3 regions of the Echinicola strongylocentroti genome follow, and region 3 is predicted to be linked to each of the others. Evidence: riboswitches for the same ligand, from Rfam matches in the RefSeq annotation. Region 3 holds a riboswitch; each other region holds the start of a gene.
The links. A riboswitch is a leader RNA that binds a small molecule or an ion and turns the genes downstream of it on or off. The one in region 3 is predicted to bind thiamine pyrophosphate.
Positions count from the first base shown of each region.

Region 1: another riboswitch for thiamine pyrophosphate. It lies ahead of DN752_RS11070 (TonB-dependent receptor); the one in region 3 lies ahead of thiS (sulfur carrier protein ThiS).
Region 2: another riboswitch for thiamine pyrophosphate. It lies ahead of thiM (hydroxyethylthiazole kinase); the one in region 3 lies ahead of thiS (sulfur carrier protein ThiS).

Region 1 covers NZ_CP030041.1:2,871,905-2,877,326, forward strand. The annotation lists gene DN752_RS11055 (RNA polymerase sigma factor) at 1-457, shown strand, start outside; gene DN752_RS11060 (hypothetical protein) at 432-668, shown strand; TPP riboswitch at 1,123-1,218, shown strand; gene DN752_RS11070 (TonB-dependent receptor) at 1,303-3,690, shown strand; gene arsB (ACR3 family arsenite efflux transporter) at 3,786-4,829, opposite strand; gene DN752_RS11080 (low molecular weight phosphatase family protein) at 4,826-5,422, opposite strand, start outside.
Region 2 covers NZ_CP030041.1:2,011,891-2,017,312, forward strand. The annotation lists gene DN752_RS07615 (hypothetical protein) at 50-364, shown strand; gene tenA (thiaminase II) at 564-1,217, opposite strand; gene thiD (bifunctional hydroxymethylpyrimidine kinase/phosphomethylpyrimidine kinase) at 1,201-2,043, opposite strand; gene thiE (thiamine phosphate synthase) at 2,040-2,678, opposite strand; gene thiM (hydroxyethylthiazole kinase) at 2,671-3,471, opposite strand; TPP riboswitch at 3,527-3,620, opposite strand; gene DN752_RS07640 (LLM class flavin-dependent oxidoreductase) at 3,723-4,748, opposite strand; gene cysM (cysteine synthase CysM) at 4,860-5,422, opposite strand, start outside.
Region 3 covers NZ_CP030041.1:39,997-45,418, forward strand. The annotation lists gene DN752_RS00150 (glycosyl hydrolase) at 1-166, shown strand, start outside; gene DN752_RS00155 (3-oxoacyl-ACP synthase III family protein) at 348-1,430, shown strand; TPP riboswitch at 1,972-2,071, shown strand; gene thiS (sulfur carrier protein ThiS) at 2,130-2,336, shown strand; gene thiC (phosphomethylpyrimidine synthase ThiC) at 2,681-4,552, shown strand; gene DN752_RS00170 (thiamine phosphate synthase) at 4,552-5,142, shown strand; gene DN752_RS00175 (thiamine phosphate synthase) at 5,142-5,422, shown strand, end outside.

The DNA.
Region 1 (5,422 bases), 2.8 Mb from region 3:
AGAAGATCTGTTACAGGATGTGTTTGTGAAAGTAATCCAAACGCTGAACTCTGACCGGTATAACGAAGAAGGGAAGTTCCAGCCATGGCTGATGCGGATTGCGCACAACTTGGCTGTAGACTATTTCAGGAAGATGAAGCGCTATCCATTTATCATGATGGAGGATGGCTCCAATCTCTTTAATACATTAAAATTTGCTGATTCCAATGTCGAGGACCAAAAGGTCAAAGATGAGACCCATGCATTGGTCAGAGAGCTTATCGACGAACTTCCAGAAAGCCAAAAACAAGTGCTGATCATGAGACACTATATGGATTTGAGTTTTCAGGAAATCGCTGACCAAACAGGAGTAAGCATCAACACGGCGCTTGGAAGAATGCGTTATGCGCTTATCAACATGCGGAAAAAGTTGAAACAAATTAATGTTGCCTATGACAAAATATTTTACCCCAAATGAACAGCTGATAAAGTATCTATATCAGGAAATGAGCGATGAGGAAAGCGAAGGTTTTGAGCAGCTTTTGCAAATCGACGATCGCTTGATGCAAGACTATCTGGACGCTATAGACATGCTCGGACGCCTCAATGATGAAATGATGGAACCATCGGAAAAAACCGTCGTGGCCATTAAGAGAAAAGCTAAATCTTCCGGATTGGAAAAAGTATAATCTGAACTATATTATCAATCATATTGCCCTTTCTGGTCAAACCCAGAGAGGGCTTTTTTCTGTCCTGGATGTTTACCATGCACCTTGTCCTAGGGGAATGAGAATAAAGCCAAAAAGCCAGGCCATGGAGCCTCTCGCCACGGCCATAGCCGTCAGTTTAAACGGATATGGGGTCAAGCGGAAAAGTTGAGGGGTTGATGGAACGCTGATGACGCAGATGATGATGATTTGCGCTGATTTTTTGCTTAAATTGAAAAAGACAAGTGGCATAAAAAGCTTAGCTGTTCGGGATTTGTAATCCCGAACCGGGATAATGGGGATTGGAAATCCCCCCTAGACCAGGGCGAACGCATTTAAAAAAGTATCCCAGTTTGAATATATCTGCTTGTTCCTACAGCACAACTCAACAACACCTTTTCATTCTTCGATAATCCTTCTACCTTTGCGGGAAGAAAGATCGAATTAGGGGTGCCCTACCAAACGGGCTGAGATCATACCCATATTACCTGATCCGGGTAGTGCCGGCGAAGGGAAAGGCGATTTCCATGACACATGGAACAATCGGGTAAACAATAAATGGAGCAATCACCCCTGGATGGCTCTAATGTTTAACCAAGCTTAATCAATTTTCATTATGAAACGTATGTTGTTGACAGCAGCAATGCTGCTGGTCGGAGTTTGTGCAATCGCGCAAAACCAACTCACCGGAAAGGTCATAGATGCCACCACCGGAGAACCATTAATCGGTGCCAACGTGCTCCTTGAAGGCACAGGCAGAGGAAGTACTGCAGATCTCAATGGAGCCTTTGCCATCAAAAACATCCCAGATGGCCAGTACCAACTGAAGGTCTCCTTTGTTGGCTATGAGGCAGAGGTGAAAGCGTTGGAAATCCCATCTCCTGAGCTTGAGATCAAGCTGAAGGAAAATTCACTGTTGACAGAAGAGTTTATCGTTTCGGCCACAAGGGCTTCCGAAACTACTCCTACGACGTTCTCCACCGTCACCAAGGAAGACCTTGCCAAAAACAACCTCGGTCAGGACATGCCCATGTTGCTGAACTACACGCCATCCGTAGTAACCAATTCGGATGCTGGAGCAGGCATCGGCTATACAGGCCTGCGCATCAGAGGGTCTGACCAGACGAGGATCAATGTCACGGTAAATGGAATCCCTATGAATGATGCCGAGTCCCATGGCGTCTTCTGGGTAAATATGCCTGACTTTGCCAGCTCGGTGGACAATATCCAGATCCAACGTGGTGTAGGAACATCCACCAATGGTGCGGCGACTTTTGGCGCCAGCATGAACATCCAGACGGATACCAAAAAGGAAGAAGCGTATGGCGAGGTAGCCACCTCGTTCGGTTCTTTTAACTCCCAAAAATACACCGTCCAAGCTGGTTCAGGCCTCCTGAATGACCGCTGGGCCGTGGATGCCCGCCTCTCCCAGATCAAATCCGACGGGTATGTGGACAGGGCTACGTCCGACCTAAAATCCTATTTCCTCTCTGGAGGGTATTACGGGGATGACCACGTCTTCAAAGTCAATGTATTTTCTGGCAAAGAAAAAACCTACCAGGCTTGGTATGGCCTTCCCGAAGACAAACTGGAAACCGACCGGACATTTAATTACTACACCTACGACAACGAAACCGATAATTACCAGCAAGACCATTACCAGTTTATCTATACGGGGAAGTACGGTCAAAACTGGAAGACACACGCGGCCTTGCATTATACGTATGGTCGAGGATACTATGAACAATACCGCGAGGAGGATGACTTTGCGAGCTACGGCCTAGCCCCAGTGGTGATCGGTGATGAGACCATCGAGAGTACCGACATTATCAGAAGAAGATGGCTGGACAATGACTTCTTTGGAGGAGTATTTTCGGTGAATTATGTGTCTGACGATGGCCGCTGGGACCTGATCTTGGGTGGTGGTGCCAACCGTTATGATGGGGACCACTTTGGCGAGATCATCTGGGCCCGGGTCGCTGGCGACACCGATATCCGCGATCGCTATTATGACAATAATGCGGTAAAAGACGACCGTAACATCTATGCCAAAGCCACTTACGAAGTCGCAGATCGGTTGTACTTGTTTGGTGACGTGCAGTTTAGGCAGATTGATTACCGCTTTGAGGGCGTCAATGACGACCAGCGAGTAGTAGACGGTGCGCAGCATTACAATTTCTTCAATCCAAAATTTGGCATCAGCTACGAAAGTGGAAAAGGCGAAACCTGGTATGCCTCCTATGCAGTGGCTAATCGGGAACCGGTCAGAAGTGACTTTACGGATAATCCCATCACGGAAATCCCACGTCCAGAACGGCTCCATAATATAGAAGCAGGTATCAGGGCACAAAAAGGCAACGTTAGCTATAATGCCAATTTCTACTATATGGGCTATAAGGATCAGCTGATCCTAACTGGGCAGATCAATGATGTCGGTGCTTACATTCGGGAAAATGTGGATAATTCCTATCGCGCGGGGATCGAACTGGATGGAGCCGTGAAGCTATCCCCCAAGTGGACCCTTGGCGGAAACATCGCCTTCAGCCGCAATAAGATCGATGCCTTTACAGAGTATGTGGATGATTACTCCAGCGAAGTATTCCAGCAGGAGGAATTTACGTATGAAGATACGGACATCGCCTTTTCCCCAAATATCGTAGGTTCGGCCATGGTGGATTTTCATCCAATCAAAAACATGGAGATCAGCTGGATGGCCAAGTATGTGGATGACCAGTACCTGGACAATACGCAGAATGATGGCAGGAAGCTGGATGCCTTCTTTACCAATGACATCCGATTTGCTTACACACTTCGGCCAAGGTTCTTAAAGGCATTGGAGTTTAATGTGAAAGTGAACAATGTCTTTGATGTCATGTATGAACCCAACGGGTACACCTTTAGCTATTTTGTTCCCGGTGATGCAAACAGGGAGCTGGTAACCGAAAATTATTACTACCCTATGGCCGGAACCAATTTTATGGCGGGAGTAAACGTGAAATTTTAAGCCTAAGTTAATGGCACGCAGATGAATACTTGTGGATCAGATAGTCGCGGATTATATCCAGCGTAAATCCGTGTTATCTGCGTGCCATCACTTTTTTATGTAAATGAGAAATACTTTTTACGTAACCAGAAAGCCACTCTAACCAGCAGGATCAATGCCGGCACCTCTATCAAAGGACCAATAACCCCTGCAAATGCCTGGCCTGAGTTCAAGCCAAAAACAGCTATCGCCACAGCTATCGCCAGCTCAAAGTTATTTCCCGCAGCCGTAAAGGCCACCGCAGCGGTTTTGTCATACGTGGCACCCATGGCTTTGGTGATAAAAAAGCCAATGATAAACATCACCGTAAAATAAATCATCAACGGAATAGCAATGATCACCACATCACCAGGGATTTCCATGATCAGCTCCCCTTTTAGCGAAAACATGACGACGATCGTAAATAGCAATGCTACCAGCGTCATAGGAGAGATGGCAGGAATAAACGTGTTAGTGTACCAGTCTTCACCTTTTGTCCGGATCAGAAAATACCGGCTCAATATCCCCATTAAGAACGGAATCCCCAGATAAATGGCCACACTTTCGGCTATGGTCTGAATGGAAATGTCCACCAAGACACCATCAAACCCGAAATAAGGAGGAAGTACAGTGATAAATATCCAAGCATAAAAGCTGTAAAAGAAAACTTGGAAAATACTGTTCAGCGCCACCAATCCAGCACCGTACTCGCTACTTCCCTCTGCCAGGTCGTTCCAGACCAAAACCATGGCAATACACCGCGCCAAGCCTATCAGGATCAACCCTACCATATATTCTGGATAATCCCGCAAAAACAGGATAGCCAATACGAACATCAATACTGGCCCTATCACCCAGTTGAGCAGTAATGATATGGATAGGATTTTGGTGTTTTTGAAGACTTTGGGCAATAATGAATAATTCACTTTTGCCAATGGGGGATACATCATCAGGATCAGCCCAATAGCAATGGGGATATTCGTGCTGCCATGACTTAGGGACTCTACTTTGATAGGTATGGCAGGAAAATAGTATCCTAGACCAACCCCCACCGCCATGGCCACAAATATCCACAGGGTGAGGTTTTTGTCAAGAAAACTTAATTTTTTACTCGCTGTCATGATGGTTTGTTGATTTTCGAAAATACATAGTACATTTCTGAAGCGATCTGATGGCTTCTTTCCAAGTACTTTTCTGACTGTTGCGGTGTGCCATCAAAAGCTTTGGGGTCATCATAGGTAACGGGGATCCGTTGCTCAGCGCCAGCAATAAAAGGGCAACCCTCGTCCGCTTGGGAGCAGGTCATTATCGCTGCAAAACCTGAATCGGGATTAAACCCATCATCCCATTTTTTGGAAAACCCAATCACCGGATGTGCATTGCTTGCGTATTTTATACTGTAAACAGGATTTTTCCCTTCTTCTTGGAGCTTTACTACATTAAATCCCTGATGGGACAACGTCTCAGCAACCTTGGGAAATAAGGCTGTCGCCTCCGTACCTCCAGAGAAACTTCTCACCTGACCTATCCCCCAGTAATAGGCCATGCACTGTGCCCACACTTGGGCCAAATGGCTCCTTCTGGAATTATGGGTGCATATAAAATTCAGTAGGACAGGTTCGTTTCGGTCTACCTTGGCCTGAAGATAATCTACCAATGGCTGTAGCGTCAACTTACGGTCATCTGAAATTTGGTCGCTGCTTACCGCATCTAT
Region 2 (5,422 bases), 2.0 Mb from region 3:
CTTGGCTTCTCGCTACTACTAAATGAAAACTAACCAAACTAAAACAACCATGAAAAAGCTAGCATTAATATTCGCCATGGGGGCAATGATGTCCTTCGGAACAGTAAACTCTCCGTCTGCTATTTTACACGCTCAAACCACCATCCACCAAGACAATAGAGTAGAGATTGTTCCTGAAGATTTACCTCAAAAAGTAAAAGAAGCCATTCTGGATGACGAAGAACTAAAGACCATGCCCATTACGAAGGCATATAAGGTAACTGACATGGATGGCTCGATTACCTACGAAGCCCACTTCGGAATGGAAGAAGAGACCATCGTCAAAAAATACGATGAAGAAGGGGAGGAAATAACTGAAGAATAACCCTTTATTCACTCATAAAGCCACCAACCAAAGAAATCTGCTCGATATGAAGCAGATTTCTTTTTTTATCTCTAATCACTTGATTCAAATCACCTATACCTGATCCAAAACCAAGTAGAAAAGCTGAGGCAACCAATAAAGCAGACGCATTCCCTTCACAACTGTAAAAGTAACGTGTCCGCGTCTCCCCCTAACGTCCCTAAACAGGCCACTTCTCTAAGCGGTAGGCACTGTCCCAAAACATCCATTCCAGCTTAGATGCCATTTCAAATGCCTCAAACATCTCCTCGCGTGCTGCGGGGCTGGCTTTCTCTGCCAGTTGGTCGGTGATTTCGAGTGCCTTGGCGACTGAAGTGGCAAATTCCTCTCCGGCATAAGTATCTATCCAGTTTTTATAGGGATTTTCACTTGAACCTTGTTGTGCATAGATATAATCACCTACTTCTTTATAAATCCAAAAACAAGGCAATATAGCTGCCACTGCCTTCTCTATGTTGGCAAAACTTGCCTGATTTCTGATATAATTGGTATAAAGCAGGCAGGATGGTGAAGGATCTACTTCATCAGGCAATCCCAAAGTCTTGAAATAGCTCTCATGGAGTGCTCTCTCCACCACGATGGCACCAGCGGCAAATTCGGAAAATGCCAACACCTTATCCAAGTCGTTCAAACGACCGCTGATCGTGCTGAGGGCCTTGCCAAATTCGCCCAGGTAAAAAGCATCCTGAGCCATATAAAATTTAAACGTTTCCTTCGGAAGTGTGCCGCTCTGCAATTCTTGATTAAAAGGCATATGAATGACCTTGTCATAAAGGGGAGCGATTCGCTTCCATGCTTCACTGGTCCAGCTCATGGATAATCATTTTTTTTGGTTGGTGGAAGTGATTTAAAGGCCCACTTCCCTGACCTGTTTTGACGGTTTTCCCAGCATCAATTGCCTGAAAGACGAAGTTCCTCGCCAGCTCCACTGCTTTTTCCACTTCCATCCCTTTTGCCAGAAAAACGGCTATGGCAGACGACAACGTGCAGCCTGTTCCATGGACATTGCCAGTAGTTATTTTTTCACTTTTAAAGACCTGCATTTGGCCATCATGGCCACAAAGGACATCAGCCACGGAATCACCATTTAGATGCCCCCCTTTGACCAACACGAAGGCCGATCCGTATGTCAATAATTGGCTAGCTGCTTTTTCCATCTCAGGAAGCGAATCCACTGCCTTGCCTATAAGCACTGCCGCTTCGTCCATGTTGGGCGTGATGATATGCGAAATAGGAAAAAGTTCTTTTTTCAATACCTCCACCGTTTCCTCCTTGATCAAACGGTCCCCACTGGTGGCCACCATGACAGGATCAAAAACCACGGGAATATCAGGGTATTGACCGAGTGCTTCCACAATCACCTCAACCACTTCCGGCCGGTTGATCATCCCGATCTTTATGGCCTTCGGTCTGATATCCGAAAGCACCGCCTCCAGCTGCTCTTTTATATGCTGTACGGGAATATCATGGATACTCTTCACGCCTAAGGTGTTTTGGGCCGTCGTTGCCGTAATGACACTGGTACCAAAACAACCCAAGGCAGAAAATGTCTTCAGGTCTGCTTGAATGCCTGCTCCACCGCCACTGTCTGACCCAGCAATGGTCAGTACAGGAACATAGGTCTTTATCATATTGCTCATTTTACTTTTTCGATTTGGGTGCGAAAGCTCTCTGCTGCTTTGGCCGGGCTATCTGCACTGCAAATAGCTGACACCACCGCAAGACAGTCTGCCCCTGCACGGAGAACATCTACTGCGTTGAACACATTGATATTCCCGATGGCCACCAATGGTTTTGCAGTAGACTTTCTAAGTTTGCTTAACCCACCCAACCCCCATTCAAAACGGGTATCAGGCTTTGTCGGTGTAGAAAAGATAGGGCTGACTCCGTAATACCACGCTTTTTCAGCATCTCCGTCGTCCAATTCATCCATCTGCTCCAAGGAAAGTCCAACAGGGAATTGCTCGCCTAAAAAAGCTTTAGCAGCATTCATACTACTGTCCGATTGCCCGATATGCACTCCGTGGGCAGCTGTTTCTTTGGCTATTTCTAAACTGTCATTGATGATTAACGGGACTTCGTACCGATCACAAAGTGACTTTACCTTAAGTGCCTTATCTAAAAAGGCTCCCGCTGGAAGTTCCTTTTCCCGCAATTGCACCAAGTCCACGCCACCTTTTAGGGCCTCTTCCAGCACCCAAAAAAAATCCCTGCCAAGGCATGCTTGTTGATCGGTCACTAGATAAAGTCGGTAAGGAAATGGAGGTTCAGTCATCGCTTTCTTCCACTTTTGCCCATTGCTTCACTTCACTTTCCTTGAGGTGGTAGAGGGCATCGTATAAGTACAATTGAAGTGTCCCAGGTCCTTCTGCTTTTCTAGCAGCTATTTCACCTGCAAGCCCCATAACGGTCATTCCCGCAACAGTCGCCAGATAAGGATCAGGTTCCACTGCTGCGAATGCTGCCACCAAAGCAGTCGCAGTACAGCCCATCCCCGTTACTTTTCCCATCAGTTCGTGGCCGTTCTTGATCCGAGTCAACTTATCGCCGTCAATCACATAATCCACTGCACCGGAAATGCACACCACTGCGGATGCCTCCTTGGAAAGTTGTTTACCAAATGCCAAGGCCTCATCAGAAGAATGGGCGCTGTCCACTCCCTTGGTCTGCACATTTGCCTTTGCCAAAGCCATGATTTCAGAGGCATTTCCACGGATAATGGTCGGCCTAAAGGTCAACAGCCGCGTCAAAGTATCATTTCGGTACGGCGTAGCTCCAGCCCCCACAGGATCCAAGACCCACGGAGTATTCCGTTCATTGGCTTCCTTGGCTGCCAGTAACATGCTGTCCACCCAAAACTCGTCCAATGTTCCAATATTGACCACTAACGCATTGACGATTTTGACCATATCCGCCATCTCCAGCTTGGCATGTGCCATGATCGGAGAGGCTCCTATGGCCAATAGGGCATTGGCTGTATTGTTCATGACCACGTAATTAGTGATACTTTGCACCAAGGGGCCTTTTTCTCTCAGTATTTTTAGATTTTTTATTACAGATTCCTTCATATCCATTAGCTTAAAAAACTTTAGGGAACCTGCAAACCATACAGGCAAAAGCCTGTAAGAAAGGATAACTTTTTCCTTCGTCGGCATCATCCGCATCAGGTTCAAAGGGTCTCATCTCAGTCCCAGCTGGGACACCCCTAAAGTTTGTATTATGGTGAATTTACGATTTTAATCTCATGGAGCAAAGTTACTCCCAAGAAGATTCATCCTGTAGAACTCTGGGTCAAACTACTTTCGCTAAAGTGCGCAAATCAACGTGCATTCGCAGGCTCTCTAAAACATGATGCTGCCAACTCATAGGATTTTAAACGTGCTTCATGGTCATAAATATGAGAACAGATCATGATTTCATCTACTTGGGCAATTTCCTGAAAATGCTCCAAGTCTTCCCGAACTGTAGCGGCTGATCCTACAAAACTACAGGCCATCATCTGGTTGATCGCAGCTGCTTCCGCTTCTGTCCACAAACCGTCCATCGTATCCACCGGAGGTCTCAATGGATAGGATTTTCTTCTCACAATCCCCAACGCCATTTGGTAAAAGGAAGTAGCCATCTTATGGGCTTCTTTATCCGTTTCTGCAGCAATTACATTGACACAGGAAATCACATGGGGATGCTTTAAATACTCAGAAGGCTGGAAATTATCCCGATAATAGCGAACAGCATCCAAAAATTGTGCAGGTGCAAAATGACTCGCAAAAGCATAAGGCAACCCCTTCTTGGCTGCGAGCACTGCACTGCTCATGCTACTTCCCAACAGATAAATAGGGATATCTAGTCCTTCACCTGGAATGGCCCGAACCTTACCGTCGATGTTTTCATCGGAAAGATAAAGCTGAAGTTCTTCCAGCTCCCTAGGAAACTCCTCTACTGTCTCTAAACGATCCCGCCTTAACGCCCTAGCAGTTGTCTGATCGGTACCAGGAGCTCTTCCCAGTCCAAGATCGATTCGCTCGGGATAAAGGGATGCCAAGGTGCCAAATTGCTCTGCCACCATCAGTGGAGCATGATTAGGCAGCATGATCCCTCCTGATCCAACGCGGATACTTTTGGTCCCTCCTGCGATATGTCCGATCAAAACAGCCGTAGCAGAACTCCCTACGCTGACCATATTGTGATGCTCTGCCAGCCAAAAACGCTTATAGCCCCATTTTTCGGCATGCTTCGCTAGGCCCAAGCTCCTAGCGAAGGCATCAGTAGCATCATGCTGTTCTTTAATGATGGCCAAATCCAGTACGGAAAAAGCTATTTCACCCAGTGGTTTGATATTCTTCATTGCACTATTCATTGTCGTTTTCTTACCAACTGGATTACATCCAAAATCGTTCTCTCAACGCCAAAAATCAGTGTACAATTGCCAAATCCGGGAATGCACTTCTAAAAAAATTCACCCAAATAAATCAGAGCTCAGGTAACGGTCACCACGGTCGCAGGTAATGCAGACGATCACCCCATCATCCAATGTTTCGGCGAGCTTCACTGCGGCATGCAGTGCTCCACCGCTGCTCATACCTGCCAGTATTCCTTCTTCTTTGGCCATTCGTCGTGTCATTTCAGTTGCCTCATCCTGACTTACATCGATGATCTGATCCACGCGTTTGGAATCGTATATTTTGGGCAAAAACTCGGGTGACCATCTTCTGATCCCCGGTATACTAGAGCCATCGGTAGGTTGCGTACCAACGATTTGAATTGTAGGATCTTGCTCTTTTAGGTACCGGGAAACTCCCATGATGGTCCCTGTAGTCCCCATAGCGGAAACAAAATGGGTAATCTCACCATTGGTATCCCGCATGATCTCAGGCCCTGTCCCCTCATAATGAGCTTGATAATTATCAGGATTGGCAAATTGGTTCAAAATATAATACCCTTCCTTTTCAGCCATCTCTTCGGCAAGTGTCCTGGAGTATTCAATGGTTTTGGCTGCTGGGGTCAAGATGACTTCTGCTC
Region 3 (5,422 bases):
TAACTCATGGTTCAATAGGGTGGCTGGAGAAGAATTGGAAGAAGTCATCGATCCATATACCAACACCAATATAATGTTGATCAATGACTACAGGGGAAATCCACGGGAAACCATACCATTGGAAAAATCAGGACTGCTTGGCCCTGTAAGGATTGTAAAAGAGTAGGTGTATGACTTATAAGTTGCTTATTTTATAAGTGTATAATTAAGAAATTATGGTTCTATATAATTTACGTTGGGTGCTGAATTAATTTGTAATGGTCTATTGTTCCAATTAATGCTTTTACTAAATTCCCCCTTTATCTAATACAGGTTTATCAATCATAGTAACTTTAAGTAGATTTCAAATGCCCGACACATACTACTCTGTCATCAAGGGAACTGGTAAGTATATCCCTTCAAAGGTGATTAAAAATAAGGACTTTCTAAACGCTCAATTTTATAATACGGATGGAAAAAAGCTCGCAAAAACCAATGAGGAGATTATAAGGAAATTTCAGGAAATAACAGAAATAGCAGAAAGAAGATATATCGAGGACGATTATGTCACTTCTGATATGGCATTTTTTGCTGCAGAAGAAGCATTGAAATCAGCCTTATTGGATAAAGAAAAATTGGACTATATCATTGTAGCCCACAATTTTGGTGATGTCCTTAAAGACAACCAAAAATCGGACATGGTTCCCAGTCTGGCATCCCGAGTAAAATATAAGCTTCAAATCAAAAACCCTGACTGCATCGCTTATGACCTTCCCTTTGGCTGCCCTGGTTTGGTACAGGGGCTTATCCAAGGAGATTACTATATCAAATCCGGTGATGCAAAAAACATCCTAGTAATCGGCGCAGAAACGCTAAGTCGGGTTTCCGATCCACATGACATAGACAGCATGATCTATTCCGATGGAGCTGGTGCCATTATCCTTCAGTCACAGGAATCTGACTCACCCGTCGGGATACTTACCCATAAAACCCGGACAGACACCCTGAATGAAGCAATGCTGTTACGAATGGACTTGTCTTATAATCCAGATTACAAAGATGATACCTTGTTCATGAAAATGAATGGGCGTAAACTGTACGAATATGCCTTGAATACTGTTCCAAGTTTGGTCAAGGCGACCATAGATAAGGCAGGGTTGGACATCAGGGATATCAAAAAGGTCCTTATCCATCAGGCAAATGCCAAAATGGATGATGCCATACTCCACCGGGTCTTCAAGCTATATGGTATGCAAGAAGATCCGAGAGAGATTATGCCCATTACCATCAGTAAACTGGGCAACAATTCTGTGGCAACTGTACCGATTTTATTGGATATGCTGCTCTGTGGGGAGATAGAACGACACCATATTAATTCTGGAGACCATGTGATCTTCGCCTCCGTAGGTGCCGGCATGAATGTCAATGCGGTCTTATATCGATTTCCTTAATCTGGCATTTATATCCTACAGGGATTGATTTGACACATTCAGCGCAGGGAATATAAATCAGGAAAATAGTGCCAGTATCCTCATAGTACATATATTGGTAAATTATAAAAATGACTATCCGTGATTTTGCACGTAGTGGAATAATTATATAATATGATTTCGAAAGTTAAGGAGGTCCCTTGGTGAGACCGGTTTAAGAAAAATGAGCAGGCCGTTAAGAAAGTGAATTAGCTCGCGTCGTGGAACAGCGAGATCCATTCATTTTCAGGCCGGAGCATTTTTCTTAAATTAAATTGGGTACCGTATTGCCCTCACAGGAAAGCATGTTCTACCCAATTTAAAGATCTCACCACTGGACTAGATTTTTGGTTCTTTTCATCAATGGAAAAGAACGGGAAAACAATTTATCAATATCAATTAAGTTTGGCTACGTGTATGATTCCGGAGACTCATAATTATAAATTGGAATGAGGATTCAAGCCAAATAAAATTCACCAATAATTTTTGATATTCTCTTATCATACTAACTTTGTAACTACGTACAAGACTTTAGGGGTGTTCCGATGATCTATCGGGACTGAGACATACCCTCCGAACCTGATCCCGGTAATGCGGGCGAAGGGAAAAGTGAAGCGTCCTTCCGAGCGATTATCTTCATTCCTGAAGTTTTTTTATTCATTTACAAAAATTGAAATTCTTATGAATTTTATCCTAAATGGTGAGCCAATAGTGCTTACAGAAAGGGAATTGTCTTTGTCAGGAATGCTCCAACAACAACAAATCGATGCCAGTCGAGGCATGGCTGTGGCCGTCAATGACCAAGTCATCCCCAAATCCAACTGGGACAATTACCACCTCTCAGAAAACGATCAAATCCTCATCATCAAAGCCACCCAAGGCGGGTGAGGGAAAATACGAAGGTAGCCCTTATCAGCTGTCAGTCTCTATAACTTGAGTTCGATTTGGAATTCGTCTCCGCACAGTGGTAGGAGCATGTACCGTTACGCTTAGCGCTGAACTTGAGACCAGAAAAGGGGCTGTCTGATGCAGACAAAGCCCTGCCTGGTTACCTGTGTCCAGTATTGACCAACTTCGGGAATTAGGTTGATCATCGCTGGTAGGGTAGCGAAAGAAGTCGAAAATACAGGCACTAGAGCACAGTGTAAGGGAAATCTTTCAACGATACGATTTTCATATCTTCTAACCCTCATTTAACATTCAAACTTTACACCACCTTACTAACATAAAACATGAAAACGCTCAGTCAAGAGAACATCAAGTCTTACATTACCACAGACCCTTTTCCAAACTCCAAAAAGGTCTATGTAGAAGGTAACCTACACCCTATTAAGGTCGCCATGAGAGAAATTGCATTGCACGATACAGTCTCCCACCTGGATCGCCATGAGACAGTAGAAAAAAATCCTCCGGTGACAGTCTATGATACCAGTGGCCCCTATACCGATCCTAACGCACATATAGATGTGAAAAAAGGACTCGAACGACTTAGGGAAGAATGGATCTTGAACAGTGGCGATGTAGAGCAGCTCGAAAAACTCACTTCAGCATATGGACAACGACGATTGGACAATCCTTCGCTGGACAAGCTGCGTTTTGATTTGGTGAAAATGCCTTATCGTGCCAAGTCAGGAAAAAATGTCAGCCAGATGCATTATGCCAAAAAGGGCATCATCACTCCTGAAATGGAGTACATCGCCATTCGTGAAAACCAACGCATCGCCGAGCAACAGGAGCTTACAAAACAACATCCGGGTGAGAACTTTGGTGCAAATACCCCGAAAAACATGATCACACCGGAATTTGTACGGGATGAAGTGGCCAAGGGAAGGGCCGTGATCCCAGCTAATATCAACCATCCAGAAGCCGAACCCATGATCATCGGGCGAAATTTTCTGGTAAAGATCAATGCGAATATTGGAAACTCAGCCATTGGTTCGAGTATCGAAGAGGAGGTTGAGAAAGCCGTTTGGGCATGTCGCTGGGGAGCGGATACTATCATGGATCTTTCTACGGGGAAAAACATCCATGAAACCCGCGAGTGGATCTTGCGCAACAGCCCCGTGCCCATCGGTACGGTGCCGATTTACCAAGCATTGGAAAAAGTCAATGGCAAGGCCGAAGACCTTACCTGGGAATTGTTCAGGGATACGCTTATCGAGCAGGCCGAGCAAGGGGTGGATTACTTTACCATTCACGCTGGTGTACTGCTCCGATACGTTCCCATGACCGCAAAAAGGGTCACGGGCATCGTTTCCAGAGGTGGTTCTATTATGGCCAAATGGTGTCTTTCCCATCACAAGGAGAATTTTCTCTATACGCATTTCGAGGAAATCTGCGAAATCATGAAAGCCTATAATGTGACTTTTTCACTGGGAGATGGACTGCGTCCTGGATCCATCGCCGATGCCAACGATCCAGCTCAGTTTGCCGAGTTGGAAACCTTGGGTGAGCTTACACAGATCGCCTGGAAGCATGACGTGCAGACCATAATCGAAGGTCCTGGGCATATTCCGATGCACATGATCAAAGAAAACATGGATAAGCAGTTGGTCGAATGTGGGGAAGCACCGTTTTACACTTTAGGCCCATTGACCACGGATATTGCTCCTGGTTATGATCATATTACCTCTGGTATCGGAGCTGCGATGATTGGTTGGTATGGTTGCGCGATGCTTTGTTATGTAACACCCAAGGAGCATTTGGGCTTACCAGAAAAGAAGGATGTCAAAGACGGTGTCATCACATATAAAATCGCTGCCCATGCGGCAGATCTGGCCAAAGGTCATCCCGGAGCGCAGCACAGAGACGATGCCTTGAGCAAAGCCCGCTTTGAGTTCCGATGGGAAGACCAGTTTAACCTTTCCTTGGATCCTGATACAGCCAGGTCCTTCCATGATGAGACATTGCCCGCAGATGGCGCCAAAATCGCCCACTTCTGTAGCATGTGCGGCCCCAATTTCTGCAGCATGAAAATCACGCAGGATGTGCGGGATTATGCCGATAAAAATGGGCTGGACAGTCAAGAAGCCATAGAGGAAGGCATGCAGAAAAAAGCTGAAGAATTTACCGAAAAAGGAGGGGAAATCTATCTCAACCAATAATGCGATATATTCTGATCAGTTCCCCTGAGGAAGTAAAGGAAGAAATCCAAACCATGGTCCAGCTGCTGGATCATGGTCTTTTCCGCTTGCATATCAGGAAACCTGACTGGTCAAGTGGCCAAATAGCAAAATTGATTTCCCAGCTACCACCTGAATATTATCCTAAAGTTTCCCTTCATGGCCATCATGAATTGATTGGGGAATTTGGACTGGGAGGCGTGCATTATAAAAGCAACCAAAAGATCTTGCCATCATCAAAACTGGTCAGCAAATCTTTTCATCAATTGGAATCACTGCAAAAAACGCCTCATAATAAACTGGATTATGCATTTATCAGTCCTATATTTGATAGTATCTCCAAGCCAGGATATTTCCAAGCTTTTGCTGCGGATGAACTTAGCCGATGGATGAAAGAAACTAAGCCTTTATTGCCTTTTCAGGTGTTTGCCCTCGGAGGTATAAGCCCTGAAAAAACGGACTATTTGGACTCTTTGGGCTTTGACGGCGCTGCACTATTAGGAAGTATCTGGAAAGGAGAGGATACCGCATCCCGATTAAAGTTATTCTTTAACCACAAACAGCAACCCTAATGATAACCAAGATTCACAAACTGCAATTTATCACGCCCAATTTTGACCATCCCGAAGACTACCTGCAAGCAATCAGACAATATTGTGAAGCTGGGGGCAGATGGGTCCAACTAAGGATGAAAGATTTTCCGAAACCTGTAATCCTAAAAACTGCTTTTAACGCCAAAGAAATTTGTGAACGGTACGACTGTAAACTTATCATCAATGACCACCCTGAAATTGCATTCAAAATAGGCGCTACAGGAGTCCATGTCGGCAAAGAAGATAAGGCCGTCTATGA